DNA from 4 places in the Peribacillus simplex NBRC 15720 genome. Region 3 is predicted to be linked to each of the others. Evidence: riboswitches for the same ligand, from Rfam matches in the RefSeq annotation. Region 3 holds a riboswitch; each other region holds the start of a gene.
The links. A riboswitch is a leader RNA that binds a small molecule or an ion and turns the genes downstream of it on or off. The one in region 3 is predicted to bind S-adenosylmethionine.
Positions count from the first base shown of each region.

Region 1: linked by a shared signal. The riboswitch ahead of BS1321_RS06820 (methionine biosynthesis PLP-dependent protein) and the one ahead of BS1321_RS15025 (5-methyltetrahydropteroyltriglutamate--homocysteine S-methyltransferase) in region 3 are both predicted to bind S-adenosylmethionine.
Region 2: linked by a shared signal. The riboswitch ahead of BS1321_RS06775 (methionine ABC transporter ATP-binding protein) and the one ahead of BS1321_RS15025 (5-methyltetrahydropteroyltriglutamate--homocysteine S-methyltransferase) in region 3 are both predicted to bind S-adenosylmethionine.
Region 4: linked by a shared signal. The riboswitch ahead of BS1321_RS14340 (O-acetylhomoserine aminocarboxypropyltransferase/cysteine synthase family protein) and the one ahead of BS1321_RS15025 (5-methyltetrahydropteroyltriglutamate--homocysteine S-methyltransferase) in region 3 are both predicted to bind S-adenosylmethionine.

Region 1 is NZ_CP017704.1:1,436,790-1,440,986, forward strand. It holds gene fumC (class II fumarate hydratase) at 9-1,391, opposite strand; SAM riboswitch class I at 1,717-1,830, shown strand; gene BS1321_RS06820 (methionine biosynthesis PLP-dependent protein) at 1,917-3,029, shown strand; gene metC (cystathionine beta-lyase) at 3,026-4,197, shown strand, end outside.
Region 2 is NZ_CP017704.1:1,426,743-1,430,939, forward strand. It holds gene BS1321_RS06750 (YheE family protein) at 1-4, shown strand, start outside; gene BS1321_RS06755 (hypothetical protein) at 90-278, shown strand; gene BS1321_RS06760 (hypothetical protein) at 312-545, opposite strand; cobalamin riboswitch at 814-1,014, opposite strand; gene BS1321_RS06770 (MBL fold metallo-hydrolase) at 1,119-1,946, opposite strand; SAM riboswitch class I at 2,240-2,344, shown strand; gene BS1321_RS06775 (methionine ABC transporter ATP-binding protein) at 2,414-3,430, shown strand; gene BS1321_RS06780 (methionine ABC transporter permease) at 3,417-4,085, shown strand; gene BS1321_RS06785 (MetQ/NlpA family ABC transporter substrate-binding protein) at 4,141-4,197, shown strand, end outside.
Region 3 is NZ_CP017704.1:3,132,330-3,136,526, forward strand. It holds gene BS1321_RS15015 (MFS transporter) at 1-870, opposite strand, end outside; gene BS1321_RS15020 (ArsR/SmtB family transcription factor) at 1,027-1,329, opposite strand; gene BS1321_RS15025 (5-methyltetrahydropteroyltriglutamate--homocysteine S-methyltransferase) at 1,541-2,644, opposite strand; SAM riboswitch class I at 2,727-2,828, opposite strand; gene BS1321_RS15030 (hypothetical protein) at 3,005-3,433, shown strand; gene BS1321_RS15035 (glycerol-3-phosphate responsive antiterminator) at 3,608-4,150, shown strand.
Region 4 is NZ_CP017704.1:3,003,957-3,008,153, reverse strand. It holds gene BS1321_RS14345 (methionine ABC transporter ATP-binding protein) at 1-778, opposite strand, end outside; SAM riboswitch class I at 946-1,058, opposite strand; gene BS1321_RS14340 (O-acetylhomoserine aminocarboxypropyltransferase/cysteine synthase family protein) at 1,177-2,487, opposite strand; SAM riboswitch class I at 2,589-2,694, opposite strand; gene BS1321_RS14335 (thioredoxin family protein) at 2,840-3,148, opposite strand; gene BS1321_RS14330 (toprim domain-containing protein) at 3,152-3,517, opposite strand; gene gcvH (glycine cleavage system protein GcvH) at 3,609-3,992, opposite strand; gene BS1321_RS14320 (arsenate reductase family protein) at 4,088-4,197, opposite strand, start outside.

The DNA.
Region 1 (4,197 bases), 1.7 Mb from region 3:
ATATGCAATTATTTATTAACCATGTTAGCAGGATCTACCCATGCTTTGAATTCATCTTCCGTCAGGAACTCCAATTTCAACGCCGCTTCTTTTAACGTAGAGTTGTCCTTGAATGCTGTTTTGGCGATCTTGGCTGCTTTTTCATAACCAATATGCGGGTTCAATGCTGTTACCAACATAAGGGAACGTTCTACATTTTCTTTGATTTTATCTTCATTTGCAGTGATGCCAACCGCACAATTATTGTTGAATGAATGAATGCCTTCCGTCAATAATTTGACCGTTTGCAGGAAGTTATAGATGATGACTGGTTTGAATACATTCAATTCAAAGTTACCTTGGCTAGCTGCAAAGCCAATTGTAGCATCGTTACCCACGATTTGTGTTGCAATCATGGTAAGCGCTTCACTTTGTGTTGGATTGACTTTACCTGGCATGATGGAGCTGCCTGGCTCGTTTTCCGGAATGGCTATTTCGCCGATTCCGCTTCTAGGACCACTTGCCAGCCATCTGACATCGTTCGCAATTTTCATTAAATCGGCTGCCAATGCTTTTAAAGCACCGTGTGCGTAGACGATTTCGTTATGGCTTGTCAATGCATGAAACTTATTATCAGATGTGACAAAAGGATGTCCTGTATCCGCTGCAATTTGTTTGGCAGAAAGTCCCGGGAATTCTTTTTTTGTATTGATTCCGGTTCCTACAGCCGTTCCGCCTAGTGCAAGGTTCAATAATTTTTGGCTGCTTTCCTCAATCATCGCTAGATCTTTGTCGAGCATCGCTTTCCAACCGGAAATTTCTTGTCCTAATGTTAATGGTGTAGCATCTTGAAGATGTGTCCGGCCAATTTTCACGACATCCCAAAATTCTTTTTCTTTTGTATCGAATGTAGCACGAAGAGCTTTGATGGCAGGGACCAATTTTTCAGCGACTTCCATAAAGGCAGCAATATGCATGGCGGTCGGGAAAGTATCATTGGAGCTTTGTGCCTTGTTAACATCATCATTTGGGTGAAGGGTTTCCGATTCACCATTTTCTTTCAACCATTCATTCCCTTTGTTAGCGACCACTTCATTCACGTTCATATTACTTTGCGTGCCGCTTCCCGTTTGCCAAACTACAAGCGGGAAATGATCATTTAGTGTACCTTCAAGGATTTCGCCGCAAATCTTGACGATGGCATTCTTTTTAACTTCCGAAAGATCACCAAGATCATAGTTCACCTTTGCCGCAGCTTGTTTAACGTATGCAAATGCACGAACTAATTCAATCGGCATTTTTTCGTTACCGATTTTGAAATTGTTACGGCTTCTCTCAGTTTGTGCTCCCCAATATTTATCAGCAGGAACTTTCACTTCACCCATCGTATCTCGTTCGATTCTGTATTCCATGTGTTCTCCTCCTATGTTTGCACTATTCATTGAAGACCTTTTGCATATGAAATGAATAATGTTGTATTATTCTTTCTCTCCATACATTGTACAAACTTTATTATTTTAAAGCAAAAATATCCGGCTGACCCTTCCCATTTTTCTGAAAAACCCATGATTCTTCCTGTTTATATGAAAATTCGGATATTTTTTTTAGACACATAAAGTGTTGACACCGCTAGGCTCCACTTGACCTAGTCATGAACATCAAAGCATGATCCACCCAAAATGTTCTTGACAGTATTTTGTATATATAGTAAATTCAAAAGAAATTGAATAATCTAAACTCTTATCGAGAGAGGTAGAGGGAATGGCCCGATGACACCTCAGCAACCTTCATTTGTTTCAAACCAATGAAAAGGTGCTAATTCCACAAGTTTGTGAACTTGGAAGATAAGAAGAATGACTCGTCCCTACTTAATCAAAGTCTTCTTCTTAAAGAAGACTTTTTTTTATTTTATATAACTCAAAGGAGCAGTGAAAACCATGTACAAAACTGAAACATATCTTGCTCAATTAGGAAATCGCAGCGAAACGGCGACAGGAACAGTCAATCCGCCGGTATACTTTTCAACAGCTTTTCGTCACGAAGGAATTGGCCAATCGACGGGATTCGACTACACAAGGACAGGTAATCCTACACGCCAACTATTGGAGCGATCCATCGCCGATCTGGAAAAAGGGGACCAAGGTTATGCCTGCAGTTCAGGAATGGCCGCCATTTCCACTATACTCGCCCTTTTTAAATCTGGTGATGCATGGATTGTCAGCGAAGATCTTTATGGCGGTACATATCGTCTGTTAGAACAAGGTTTTAAAAAATGGGGGTTGCAGTGTGACTATGTAAACACTTGTTGTTTGGAGGATATCGAAAAAGCTATCACTCCTCACACGAAAGCCATCTTCATCGAAACTCCCACTAACCCTCTTATGCAGCAAACGGACATTAGCGCCGTTGCCGCATTGGCCAAACGATATAATTTATTGTTAATCGTTGATAACACTTTTTACACGCCTCTAATTCAACAACCCATCCTGCTTGGAGCGGATATTGTGATTCACAGTGCAACCAAGTATCTCGGTGGTCATAATGATGTGCTCGCCGGACTGATCGTTGCTAGCGGCGCTGAATTATGTGATGCACTTGCCTTCCATCATAATGGTACTGGAGCTGTCTTGAGCCCATTTGATTCTTGGCTGTTGATGCGCGGAATGAAAACCCTGGCATTGCGGATGGAGCGTCATGAAAAGAATGCCAAGATACTTGTAGATTACTTATCGGAACATGATTGTGTTACAGACGTATTGTATCCCGGCAGAGGAGGCATGATTTCATTCCGTATCATTGATGAAGCGGCGGTAAACCCATTTTTACAATCGCTCTCATTAATCTCTTTTGCAGAAAGCCTTGGAGGGGTTGAAAGCTTCATCACCTATCCTGCCACACAAACACATGCCGATATTCCGCTTGAAGTCAGAACGGCAAATGGTGTTTGTAATCGCCTGCTCCGCTTCTCCGTTGGCATCGAGGATAGCGATGATTTGATTGGTGACTTACAGCAAGCATTCGCACAGGTAAAAAGGGAGGCACTACGATGACAGATCATGACTTTAGCTTTGAAACCAAATTACTTCATAATCAACATAAATTCGATCCGGCAACGGGCGGCGTGAGCGTCCCCATTCAGCACGCATCGACTTTCCATCAATCCGATATCGATCAATTCGGCAAATATGATTACAGCAGAAGCGGGAACCCAACTCGCGAGGCACTTGAAGACATCATTGCCGAACTTGAGGACGGCACCCATGGCTTTGCTTTTTCATCAGGAATGGCTGCCATTTCTACAGCTTTCCTGCTATTGTCTGCCGGGGATCATATCGTCATTTCCGAAGATGTTTATGGCGGAACGTTCAGGATGGTCACAAGCGTATTGTCGCGTTTCAATATTGAGCATACCTTCGTTGACATGACGGACCTTGAAAGCGTCAAAGCGGCCGTTCAGCCAAATACCAGGGCCATATACATCGAAACGCCTTCAAATCCGTTACTTAAAGTGACCGATATTCAAGCCGTATGTGATATCGCAAAAAAAGCCGGCGCCTTAAGTTTTGTTGATAATACATTCTTGACGCCAGCATTGCAAAAACCACTGAATCTGGGCGCTGATGTTGTCCTTCATAGCGCGACGAAGTTTTTATCCGGACACAGTGATGTGGTAGCTGGGCTTGCGGTCGTAAAAGATCCGGAATTAGCAGTAAGACTCGGTTCCCTTCAAAACTCCTTTGGAGCGGTTCTTGGTGTCCAGGACGCCTGGCTTGTAATGAGAGGTCTGAAAACCTTGTCAGTTAGAATGGAACATTCACAAAAAGGGGCAGAAAAGATTGCAGCCTACTTAAAGGAACAGCCCTTGGTGAAAAAAGTGTATTATCCCGGCCTAGCTGATCATCCACAGCACGCCATCCAGAAAGGCCAGTCACTTGGAGCAGGGGCGGTCCTATCATTTGAATTGGAAAGTGAGGAAGTCTTCCGTTCTTTCGTTAACACTGTCGAACTCCCTGTTTTTGCCGTAAGCCTTGGAGCGGTCGAATCTATATTATCCTACCCGGCCAAAATGTCCCATGCTGCAATGCCTGCTGATGAAAGGGAAAAGCGAGGCATCACGAACAGCTTGCTCCGTCTCTCTGTCGGACTTGAAAATCCAGACGATTTAATCAAGGACTTCGATGTGGCCCTCGTAAATATTGCAAAAGGGGAAGCAATTGC
Region 2 (4,197 bases), 1.7 Mb from region 3:
ATGACCCCCCTTTACATTCATGAAATCCCTAAACAGAATAAAAAAAACTCCTTTGCCTAAACTAAAGAAAAGGCTAGGAGGGATTTATCTTGGATAAAGAAAAAATGACATTTTTGAAGGATACCGAATATGAAGGCAAGAACTCCGCTTTCTTAGACATCGACCGTTACATCAATGAAGGACTGGCTGGTGGAAATGTTTATTCAGCTGCTGACCTTCAAAACATTGAAGAAGCACATGATTTTTATGATGAAACAGATCCAAACGAAAATAAATAATAATGTTCGGAGCCTCCTTTAGGTGGCTCCTTTTTATAAAACTGCCAACTCTTCCTTTAGCCCGAACATTTCTTTATTAATTATTACATAAGCCTTTTCAAGATTAAGTAAATACTCTACTTTTTCATTTGAATTTTTTGCCTTCACATTAATTTCCTTGTTCAACCTTGCATAATTTTCACTTAAAGAAACCATTTCCTCCCCAGAAAAATTATACATAACCTGAGCTTTTAAAAAATCCGTATAGTACCTAACTGTTCCAAACATGCATTACACCTCTTTAAATTTTTTATAAAGAATACTTTTCTTTGTTCCATAGGAAGAAGAGTTCTCCTTATGATTTTGATAAAAGTCTACTATTAAATCGGATTCCTTCTTAAAAAATAAAAAAACAACTTCCCGATTAGAAGTTGTTAGAGTGCAAACGAAACGAAACATAACAAAAAATAAACATGAATTTTCCATTTTTCTAAAAATGAAAAACATGCTTTTGTCAATTTTCGCACTTAACACCTCCTATCCTCGTAGGCTTATGATGCTGTGCTAAAAATAGGCAGGTATCCTGGCTCATGATCATCGCTTTTCGAACCTTCCCATCCCCTTTTGCAGAAGACAGTGGCATTACTCGAATCGCTCTCATATACAGTTGCGGGACAGCGCCGGACTCTAACCGGACTTCCCTTTTAAGCAGACAATCCTCAAAAATATTGCCTGCACCTTTTTCTAGACGTATTTAATTTTCAGTTTAAATGTATCGAATTATCCATTAAATTACAATTTGTGCTACGGTGTTCAAAAAGAAATTTGCTTAGAACCTCTTCCATTACACAAAACCACTAATTAGTGTTTTGCTAGATTATCCTTATTAATCAATACTTTTTCTTTTAATATCGATGTAATGATATGCTCTGAATCCCATTCATGCCCAGATATCTCGATAAGGGGATAGCGGTTCGGTAAAACGACCTGCTGGATTTCATGAACGGTCAGTCCTTGAGAATGTAAGCGTAAAATTTCACCTTGGAGGTTTTCCAAATAATCGAGTTTTTTTCGAAACATTTCCTTCCCATCAGGCACATGCCCAGCATGGCAGCAAAACACTTCCCCGAAGTCATATTGAAGTAATTTTTTTATGGAATCGATGATGACCGGGACAGACTCTTCCCGTAAGACAAGCTTTGTTTTTGGCGTTACGAAAAGGTCTCCTGAAAAGAGCATGCCATTACTGTGATTCAAATACACCATATGGTCCTTCGCATGACCAGGTGTAAAAATCGGCTCCCACGTTTGGGTACGGGAATGAATGGCCTTCCCTAGCGGCTCAGCTTTAAAGGCGTCTCTCTTTCCCCAGAAAATTTTGCGATATTCAGGATATACAGCATCCTTTGCACAAACCTCAACCGACATCGGGTGAATGAAAAGCGGGACCTTTTTATGTTCCTGTATCCATGCAGCGCCCCCCGTATGGTCTTCATGATAGTGAGTCAGGGCCACTGAGTCGAAGTCTGAGGACTCATAGAATGGAATAAGCTCTTCCAATAAAATCTCTGCTCCAGTATCTATCAATAGGCCATCCGTTAAAAAGACATAAACACTCATCCCCGACTTGTTCCCGCCAGGAGTCCCTTGCACACAAACCACATCATTTACCGTCTTAATCTCTATCATTCAATCGCCTCCCCCATCATTGTACAACAATAGTTTCATCTTCCTTTTTTTAACTTTACTATAATAAATGTAGTACCACTTTACCTTTTTGACAAGGAAATATTGGAATAATTAACCTGGATGGAAATGCTGGATTATTACATAATAGCCCTTTTTCCACAAATCTTTTCAACGGACCGTACCAAATTTAACGACAAAAATCATCCCAAAATCACAGAAACGATTGACATTGTCGAATTTTACAAATAATATAGATTATATTATAAAACTTGAAATATTCTAAAATAATAATTTACTTATCAAGAGTGACGGAGGGATCAGGCCCTGTGATGTCCAGCAACCGCCCTTAGGGAACGGTGCCACTTCCTGCAGGATGATTGCATTCTGAAAGATAAGACGAGATATAATTTCGCTGCCTCTTTCTGAATGATAGAGGCAGCTTTTTTAATGTTTAAGGGGGAAAGCTCATGATTGAAATCCGTTCAGTCCGAAAGGAATACGTCTCGAAGAAAAACCGAGTTATCGGAGTGGATAACGTTTCTTTGACCATTAAAACAGGCGAAGTGTATGGAATTGTCGGCTACAGCGGAGCTGGAAAAAGCTCATTACTCCGCTGCTTGAATTTGCTTGAACGTCCGACAGGTGGAAATATCATCATCGACGGCATTGATTTAACATCTTTATCAAGTAAAGAGCTTCGTAAACAACGCCAAAAAATCGGAATGATATTCCAGCACTTTTCCCTGGTCAGTTCAAAAACCGTTTATGAAAATGTCGCTTTCGCCTTAAAGGCCGCGCATCGATCGAAGGATGCCATCAGGTTACGTGTATTGGAATTGTTGGAAATCGTAGGCCTCAGCGATAAGAAAGATGTTTATCCGGCACAGCTTAGCGGTGGACAGAAGCAGCGGGTCGGCATTGCTCGCGCCTTAGCGAATGATCCCACTGTACTATTATGTGATGAAGCGACTTCAGCCCTTGATCCAACAACTACAAAAGCGATTTTACAGTTATTGAAAAAGATAAGCAGTGAGCTTGGTATCACCATCGTGTTGATTACACATGAAATGGAAGTGGTCAAAGAACTATGCCACCGAGTCGCTGTCATGCAGGATGGCCGGGTAATTGAGGAAGGTCCCGTTTATGAAATATTTTCACAGCCTAAGCAGGAATTAACGAAGCAATTCATTAGCAGTGTACTGGATTTCGAACTCCCTTCGCACTTGATTGAAGAAAGTAAAGGTACGATTATTAAAATTCAATTCGAAGGGCATACCGCCGGTGAGTCGATTCTTTCGGATACTCTCCAATCCCATTCAGTAAAGGGTAATATTTTACACGGTAAAATTGAGTATATCCAGGATGTCCCTTTAGGCATTTTGATCATCGAGTTAATTGGCGATGCCGCCCAAATTCATTCGGCATTGGACTATATAAAAAATCGTTCCAGTTCTGTGGAGGTGTTAAAACATGTCACTGCTTGATCCCATCATCAATATTTTACCTGATCTTAATAAAGCCTTTCTTGAAACGATTTATATGGTCGGCGTTTCCCTTGCAGTAGCTCTGCTGATTGGTTTACCGCTTGGAGTATTGCTGTTTACGACAACCAGGAATTTATTTTTTGAAAATAGCATCGTGAACCGATCTCTCGGTTTCGCAGTCAATATTGTACGTTCAATCCCGTTCATCATTCTATTGGTCGCCCTCCTTCCTTTAACGGACCTTCTTACGGGATCGACGATAGGGCCAAGAGCGGCTTCTGTTTCCCTTTCCGTATCCGCAATACCTTTTTTTGCAAGGATCGTTGAATCGGCATTACGTGAAATAGACAGAGGAGTGATTGAAGCTGCAATTGCCGTAGGTGCCACTCCATGGATGATCATTAAGGATGTACTTCTTCCAGAGGCAAAACCGGGAATCATTCAAGGACTTACATTAACGACCATTTCGCTTATCGGTTACTCTGCAATGGCAGGGACAATCGGCGGAGGCGGAATTGGCGACCTGGCCATCCGGTACGGATATTACCGTTATGACAACACAGTCATGATCACGACGATCGTCGTGCTGATCTGCCTTGTGCAAATCATTCAAATGGTTGGTGACAAAGCCTCATACATAGTTAACAAACGATAGGATCAGTCATTTTTTCAATGATTCAATACATTTCATTACTCAGGAGGAATTTCAAATGAAGAAAATAGCTTCGTTATTATCAGTCTGTGCACTTGCCCTTGGCTTGGCAGCT
Region 3 (4,197 bases):
TGAATTCGTAACGATGGATAACATGATGATCATCACAATATGCAGCGCCATACCGCCAATTAGTGTAAATGATACACCCCATCGATCCGTACTATATCCGCCAAACTTTGATCCGATCAGGCTTGCGATACCGAATATAAGCAAGGCCGTGCTAAGTAGAGAGTCACTTATCCCTGATACGGATAGCAGGTAAGGGGATAGATAGGTATAAGCTATCGAGTATCCGCCAAGCCAGAAGAAGGTTATCGATAATCCAAGGGCAACTTTCCTTTTTTTAAGAAGGGCCAGCTGCCGGAGAAGTGGTACTGGTTTATCCCCTTTGGTAGGAGGAATGGTAAAGAATAAAACGATCATGGCAATCAGGCCGAATAGGGCGATTCCGCCAAAGACGGATTTCCACCCGAATGCATCCGTCATGATTCTTCCGAGAGGTACGCCAATGATAAGGGAAGCTGTAAACCCCATGACAACTGTCGCAATAGAACTTGCTTGTTTATCTGGCGGAGCAAGCTTAGCGGCAATATTCAGAGCGGTGACTACAACCAATCCTGCACCAAGTGCCATGATTATGCGTGCAAATACAAACGGTCCAAAGCCTGGTAATAGAAAGGCAAGCAGATTGGACACTATGAATAGTCCAAGGGAATACAACATTAATTTTCGTCTGTCTAAACTTGCTGTCAAAGCCATAAGAATGGGTGTACCGATTGCGTAGACAAGGGAGAAAATTGTAATGAGCTGTCCTGCGGCAGCAAGGGTCACTCCAAGAGAATCCGCAATCTTATCCAAAATTCCGGATATGATGAATTCGGATGTTCCTACTAAAAAACTGATTATCGCCAACATGTAAATTTTCCATGTATTAAGCAAAATAGATTCACTCCTCATTAATGATTATTAATTTTATATAAAGACATATCGTAATATGTTAATGTGTATGAATAAAAAAATAAACATATCGCGAAATATCGAACTGTTAGGGAGAAAAATGAACCCAACCCTCTAAGGTACGGATCAGGTTCATTTTCATACTTCTTCTTTCAAGAAATCAGTAATTTTTGAGATTGCATCTTCATCTCGTTTGTAATACGTAAACTTTCCTATCCGCTCCGTTTTAATCAATCCTGCTCTAAGAAGCATCGAGAGGTATTGAGAGGCCGTGGACTGGGTCATGTTTAATTTTTCCGTAATCTGACTAACGCAAACGCCGGTTTCCTTCATGTCTATTCCCTCATGAGGGGTGAAGTGGAGTTCAGGCGCCTTGAGCCATTGTAAGATTTGCAACCTGGATTCATTGGATAATGCTTTAAATATCTCGATTGTTTTCATACATTTCATTATATCGAGAATTATCGATATGTCAAATGATTTTAACATTCATCTTTAGTTTCATAAATAGCAAAACTTGATACCGTTATTCAAAGGAGTCAGTAAAGGAATGGAAATGTATTATTGCAAGAACCTAATCGGCTCCCTAATAAGTGCTGCCGATTAGGTTATTCGAATCCTGTAAATCAGAATTAAAGTCTCCGGAAAAAAATCATTCCCATATTTCTTTTGCTACATCAACGACGAATTTCAGCTTTTCCCATTGCTGTTCTTCCGTTAGCTTGTTGCCGTGATGGGTAGAGGCGAAGCCGCATTGCGGGCTTAAGCATAATTGCTCGAGAGGAACGAAGTGCGAGGCTTCTTTAATGCGTGCCTTAACAGCTTCCTTGTTTTCGATTTCTCCATCTTTTGAAGTGACGACTCCTAGGACGACACGGGCTCCGCCATTTGGTATGTATTCCAATGGTTTGAAGTCCCCTGAGCGTTGATCGTCGTATTCCAAGAAGAATCCATCGACTTTTTCTTTTGCCAATAAAGTTGGGGCGATACGGGCATAACTTCCTTCGAACGCCCATGTCGACTGGTAGTTTCCACGACATAGATGTGTAGTGACGACAAGGTCTTCTGGTTTGCCTTCCAATGCGCCATTAATGACTCGAAGTGCTAGATCAATTAATTGTTCCCTCGTATATTTTCCATCTTTGAACTGGAAATCTGGAGCTGAAAGTCTGGCAATATATACATCATCCAATTGAAGATAACGCACACCTGCTTCATAAAATGCTTTCAAAGCATGCTGATAGGCTTTGATGATATCATTTGCATAGTCTTCAATATCAGGGTAGATGTCTTCATTATGAATGCCAGCAGCAAATAATTGATTCGGACTGGGAATCGTTTGCTTGGCAACGGCACGTCCGTTCACGATTTTGTTTAATTCAATGAAATCACGAATGAAGGGATGTTCAGGATTGAATGAAACCTTCCCGGTATTGCGAACGTTATATCTCTCTGTTTCCACACCATCGAATGTGAGACCTTTTTCAGTCACATATCCCTCGATGCCATTTAAATGTTCGAGGAAGTCAAAGTGCCACCATGTTCGTCTGAACTCACCGTCCGTAACGGCCTCTAATCCAACTTCAATTTGTTTATCGACAATCCGATTGATCTCTTCGGTTTCAACTTCACGAAGCCGCTCTGCTGAAAGGGTACCTTCCCTAAATTGCTTTCTGGCAATATGTAAACGTTCCGGTCTTAATAAACTTCCGACGTGATCGGCCCTGAATGGTGCTTTCGTTAATGTGATTGACATGTTGTATTCCTTCTTTCCTTTTAAAAATAAAAAACCTCTTCTTAAAAATAAGAAGAGGTGTTGGCAACAAAGCTATATACTCTTCTTATCTTCAAGTTTTTACACTTCTGGAATTAGCACAGTACATGAATAGTCTGTTGCTGAGGTATCATAGGGCCAGTCCCTCCACCTCTCTGGATAAGAGTTGTCTATTAAATTAAGTATGACTATACAGGTAGTTTGTACAAAGGACAAGCGTTGAAGGTGGAAGATTTTGAATATACCAATTATTAATTTGGGCAGAAAATGTTAACTGCATCGGGGAACCCGGCATATGCTATAACCGACATTTCATATGCATGGCAGGAGGGGAATGCGAGGATGAGTACATTCAGTCCATTCAAAAATGGCATACCGATATCGGTAACAGAAGCCATGATAGAGAGAATTGTAAAAATGAAATCAGATGGTCACGATATTAAAGTCGAGATTACGCCAAAGCATATCGTGCTTTCCGGAACGATGGATGTGAAAAAAATGATGTTTAAGAAAAACGTAGCTTTCCGGATTACATTAAAACCGGTACACGTCGAAAATAGAACGATTTCATTTGGATTAGTGGAAATGGAACCAATTGACAGGAATTTCATCAACCAAAGGATATTTAACAGACCGCCGTTTTTTGAATTTGAAAATAGAACGATCAAAATGAATGTTAATGCTTGGAACATCGTGAGAATAATTCCGGTGGGCACAATTAAATCGTATGAACTTGTCGAAGGTGCATTGAAAATGAAACTTTCTTTATGATTTAAGGGGATATTTTACATACATCCTTAACTGCAATCTATAAAGGGAGTGCCAGGTATGTTAGTGTTATGGTGACATTGGACATGAAAAAAAATGTGTTTGATAAATCAAGCTCTTTAAAATATACTAAATGACTTGAAGTTTTGAGTTTTTCTGGGAATGAGGAGGATAATAATGGATCAGAAGATTTTGCCTGCTTCAGCAAGCATGAAGGATTTCGAAAGATTTCTAGAAAGTTCCTATGAAATAGGTGTGTTTCTTGATTTGCATATATCACAATTGAAAAATGTAAGTATGATGGCAAAGCAGCATAATAAGAAAATGATTTATCATGTCGATTTGATTCATGGCATAAGAAGTGATGAGTACGCGACAGAGTTTATTTGTCAGGAGTATAATCCCTATGGGCTGATTTCGACTAAATCAAGCGTTATATTGAAAGCGAAGCAAAAAGGGGTCATTGCCATCCAGCGAATCTTTTTAATAGACTCACATGCGCTTGAGAAAAGTTATAAGCTGGTGCAGAAAACCAAGCCGGATTATATCGAAGTATTGCCGGGCGCCATGCCATGGATGATAAAAGAAGTGAAGGAACGATTGCAGACACCCATTTTTGCAGGTGGACTCATACGTACTTCGGATGAAGTCCTGAACGCCCTTGATGCTGGAGCGTCGTCAATCACCACTTCCAAAACTGAATTATGGGATATCGTCTGATAGGGACGAATTGAAAAAAATTACAGAAAAATAGATTAATTTTTCAC
Region 4 (4,197 bases), 130 kb from region 3:
AATGGTCCATCGTTTCTTTCGTTTCTTCTGGTTCCGTTACTTGTTGCACGAAACGCTTCGTCATTTGTTCTTTAGGATTCTTGAAAACATCAAGGACAGGACCCTGTTCAACAACTTGCCCGCTTTCCATCACTGCGACGCGATGACAGATTTTACGTATTACATGCATTTCATGTGTTATCAAAACGATCGTCAATCCCAGGCGCTGATTGATGTCAACAAGCAATTCGAGTATTGAGTCGGTAGTCTGTGGATCCAATGCAGAAGTCGCTTCATCACAAAGCAGCACTTTAGGATCATTTGCCAGAGCCCTGGCTATCCCCACCCTTTGCTTCTGCCCTCCGCTTAATTGTGAAGGATAGGCCTTTTCCCTGCCTTCCAGTCCGACTAACTTGATCAATTCGTTCACACGCTTGGTTCGTTCAGTTTTAGAAACTCCTGCAATTTCCAATGGGAAAGAAATATTCTCCTGAACGGTCCTTGACCATAATAAATTGAAATGCTGGAAAATCATGCTGATTTCTTGACGGGCCTTACGGAGCTGAGCCCCTTTAATTTTTGAAATTTCCTTCTCAGCCACCACAACGGATCCCTCTGTGGGTGTTTCCAATCCATTGAGCATTCTGATCAAAGTACTTTTCCCCGCACCACTGTAACCGATGATACCGAAAATCTCGCCTTTATTTATTTCAACATTCACATTATTTACAGCCTTGATCGTCTCACTGTTTCCTTTTCCTGTACGGAACAGTTTACTGACTTTCGTCAATGTAATCATTAATCCTCACCTCTTTTATCCAATAAAACCTATGAACTTAGTTAATTTCTCTACATTATTAATTTGTTTCCACTACCATTTTTTCTGTTCATACAAAAGTTTTCCCCAATTAAAATAGAAAAAACCTTTCTGCATGAGCAGAAAGGCAGGTGAAGAAACAGGCCTTCCTCTCATCTTCCAAAGTGATTAAACTTTGTGTGAATTGGCACCTTTCCAAGGAAATCTCCTTGTCGGTTGCCGGGTTTCATCGGGCACATCCCTCCACCTCTCTTGATAAGAGCTAATATATAGAATATTTTGTACATCATTAAGTTCTTTAGTATGGTGAAATTTTATCATAGATAAAAAAGGAGCGCAATGTATATTATTTCTAGTACAAGAATGAACAGGAACTTTGCTTAAACCGTTTTGGAAGACAAGGAGACGATATTCGTCGCTTTTTCAATGGCCTGCTCCAAATCTTCTATTAAATCGGCTACATTTTCAATCCCAATGGATAAACGGACTTGATCAGCACTCACACCCGCTTTCGCAAGCCCCGCCTCATTCAATTGTTGATGGGTCGTACTGGCTGGGTGAATGATCAAGCTCTTCGCATCCCCTACATTCGCTACATGGGACCATAATTCCACCGAATTGATAAGTTTTGCCCCAGCTTCGCGATTACCTTGAATTCCAAATGTAACGACCGATCCAGCTCCCTTTGGCAAATATTTATCCGCAAGGGCTTTATCGGGATGATCCTCATCACCAGGATGTGAAACCCAGGTCACGGCAGGGTGGTTTTTTAAATACTTAATGACAGACTTGGTGTTTGATATATGTTCTTTCATCCTTACATGCAGCGTTTCAAGTCCAAGCGTAAACTGGAATGCACTTTGGGCACTTAGCGCAGGGCCTAAATCACGAAGTAACTGGACTCGGGCTTTCGTTATGAATGCGGCAGGTCCAATTGCCTCGGCGTATACCAGACCATCGTAACTTGGGTCAGGCTCCGTGAAGCCAGGGTAGTTTGGCGAGTTCCAATCGAACTTCCCTCCATCCACGATGACACCGCCCAGCGTCGTTCCATTTCCCAGAAGCCATTTTGTAGCAGAATGGATGACAATATCCGCTCCAAAATCAATTGGTCTGCATAGATATGGTGTCGCGAAGGTATTATCAATGATTAAAGGTATGCCTGCATCATGGGCGATTTCCGCTACCGCTTCAATATCGAGCACCCTCAAACTTGGATTTCCGATCGTTTCAGCAAAAATGGCTTTAGTTCTTGGCGTAATTGCCCTTTTGAAATTTTCAGGGTCATCGGGAGAAACGAACTTCACTTTTATTCCATATTTAGGAAGAGTATTTTCAAAAAGGTTATACGTACCGCCATATAATGTAGAGGCTGAAACAATCTCATCCCCTGCAGCGGCAATATTCAGGATTGAAAGTGAGATGGCAGCCATTCCGCTTGATGCTGCCAATCCACCGATACCGCCTTCCAATAAGGCCATTCTTTCCTCAAAAACGCTTACCGTGGGATTATGGAGTCGTGTATATATATATCCATTCTCCTTTAGGCCAAATAAATTCGCTGCATGGTCGGTGTCTTTGAACAAGTATGCATTGCTTTGGTAGATAGGAACTGCACGGGCACCTGTTTCATCAGTTTGCAGACCGCCATGAACACTCAATGTTTCGAAACGCAACTTTTTCTCTAACATATGTTTTCTCCTCTTTTTCTATGGATTTAGTTAGAATTATATGAAATCTGGCCTTTTATAAACAAAAAAACCACTTCAATAAGAAGAGGTTTCAAGAACACACCTCATCTACCAGAGCCAACACTCTGCTGGAATTAGCACCGTATATAAATTTATACCGGTTGCCGGGCTTCGTCGGGCCAGTCCCTCCGCCACTCTTGATAAGAACTATTAAATTCTGCCGTTACTTAATTCAAAATATAGCATTTTAGAATAAATCAGTCAATGAATTGTTAGAATATTCTTTGTTTAATTTCAATCTCGCATTCAAATCTCCGCAACAAAGAAACCAACCACTGTTCTGATTGGTTTCTTAGCTGATTTCCTTAAGCAATCCGTACAAATAGGGAACGGATTGAAAGGCATATATTTTTTTGTGCAGCTGTCCTTCTTTGAAAAGCAATAAACATGGAACACTTTCGATTTCATATGATTCGGCAATTCCTTGGATATAGTTCATATTCATTTTGCCTGCCTTCAATTCCGGGAAAAGCTCCAAGGATATCGTCAGCATCTTGGAGGCAACCTGACAGGTGCCGCATAAAGGCGTATATAAATATAAGCAAAAGGTTTCCCCATTTTCAACAGCAAGCTTACACTCTTCTTCTTTCCATTCCTGCATCAATTAGTCGTTCACCCTTTGACTTAAAAATTTCATTTTCACATTCATATTGGCAGATATAAGCACAGTTGCGATATGATGTTCTGGTGAGCTTTCCACTTCTTTGTACATTTTATTAATATACAGGTGGTTCGCTTCCGGCATTTCCCTTCGGAATTGCTTTCGCAGCTTTTCTCCTGATTCATCTGCGTCAAAAAGGAGATAAACATCACGGTCCATCAATTCATCCACTAATTCATCCAGCTTAGTTAATGATATGGTTCCATTCGTACATCTTATTTCCACATCTTCATTTAAAACGGAGGCAACTTTTCTTCTATCGGAACTGCCTTCTACAATGATCACTTTATCGAATTCGCCCCACTCCATGTCATCACTCCATCTCACGAATTATGTGCGCAACTGCCACTGTACAAAATGAAAAGAGAGCAGGCCTTTTCAGTCCCCCTCTCCTTCTTTTTTAACCGTTGATTAAACTCTCATATTCTTCAGCACTCATCAGGTTTTCAATATCACTGCTATTAGATGGTTCAAGCACGACCATCCATGCCTTTTCATAAGGAGACTCATTTACATATTCAGGGTTGTCACTTAAATCTTCGTTTACTTCTACAACCTTGCCACTGATAGGAGCATAAAGCTCAGAAACGGTCTTAACGGATTCAACGCTTCCAAATGGTTCGTTCGCTTTCAATTCATCGCCGATTTCCGGAAGCTCAACGAATACGATGTCCCCAAGCTCGGATTGTGCGAAAGCTGTAATTCCAATGCGCACTGTTCCATCTTCCGTTTTGACCCATTCATGTTCTTTAGTGTAACGAAGTTCTTTTGGTGTTGTTGTCATTATTAACCCTCCATATGTACAGCTTATTTTATCTATACCATTATAAGGTAGATTGTTTGTTTAAGTAAGGAATTAACCAAATATTTTGTGAAATTTTAGTTCCAAACCTGTTCGAATTGCTCTTCTTTGAAACCTACCGTCACTTTGGTGCCATCCGTAACAATCGGCCTTTTCAGAAGCATGCCATCTGTGGACAATATATCAA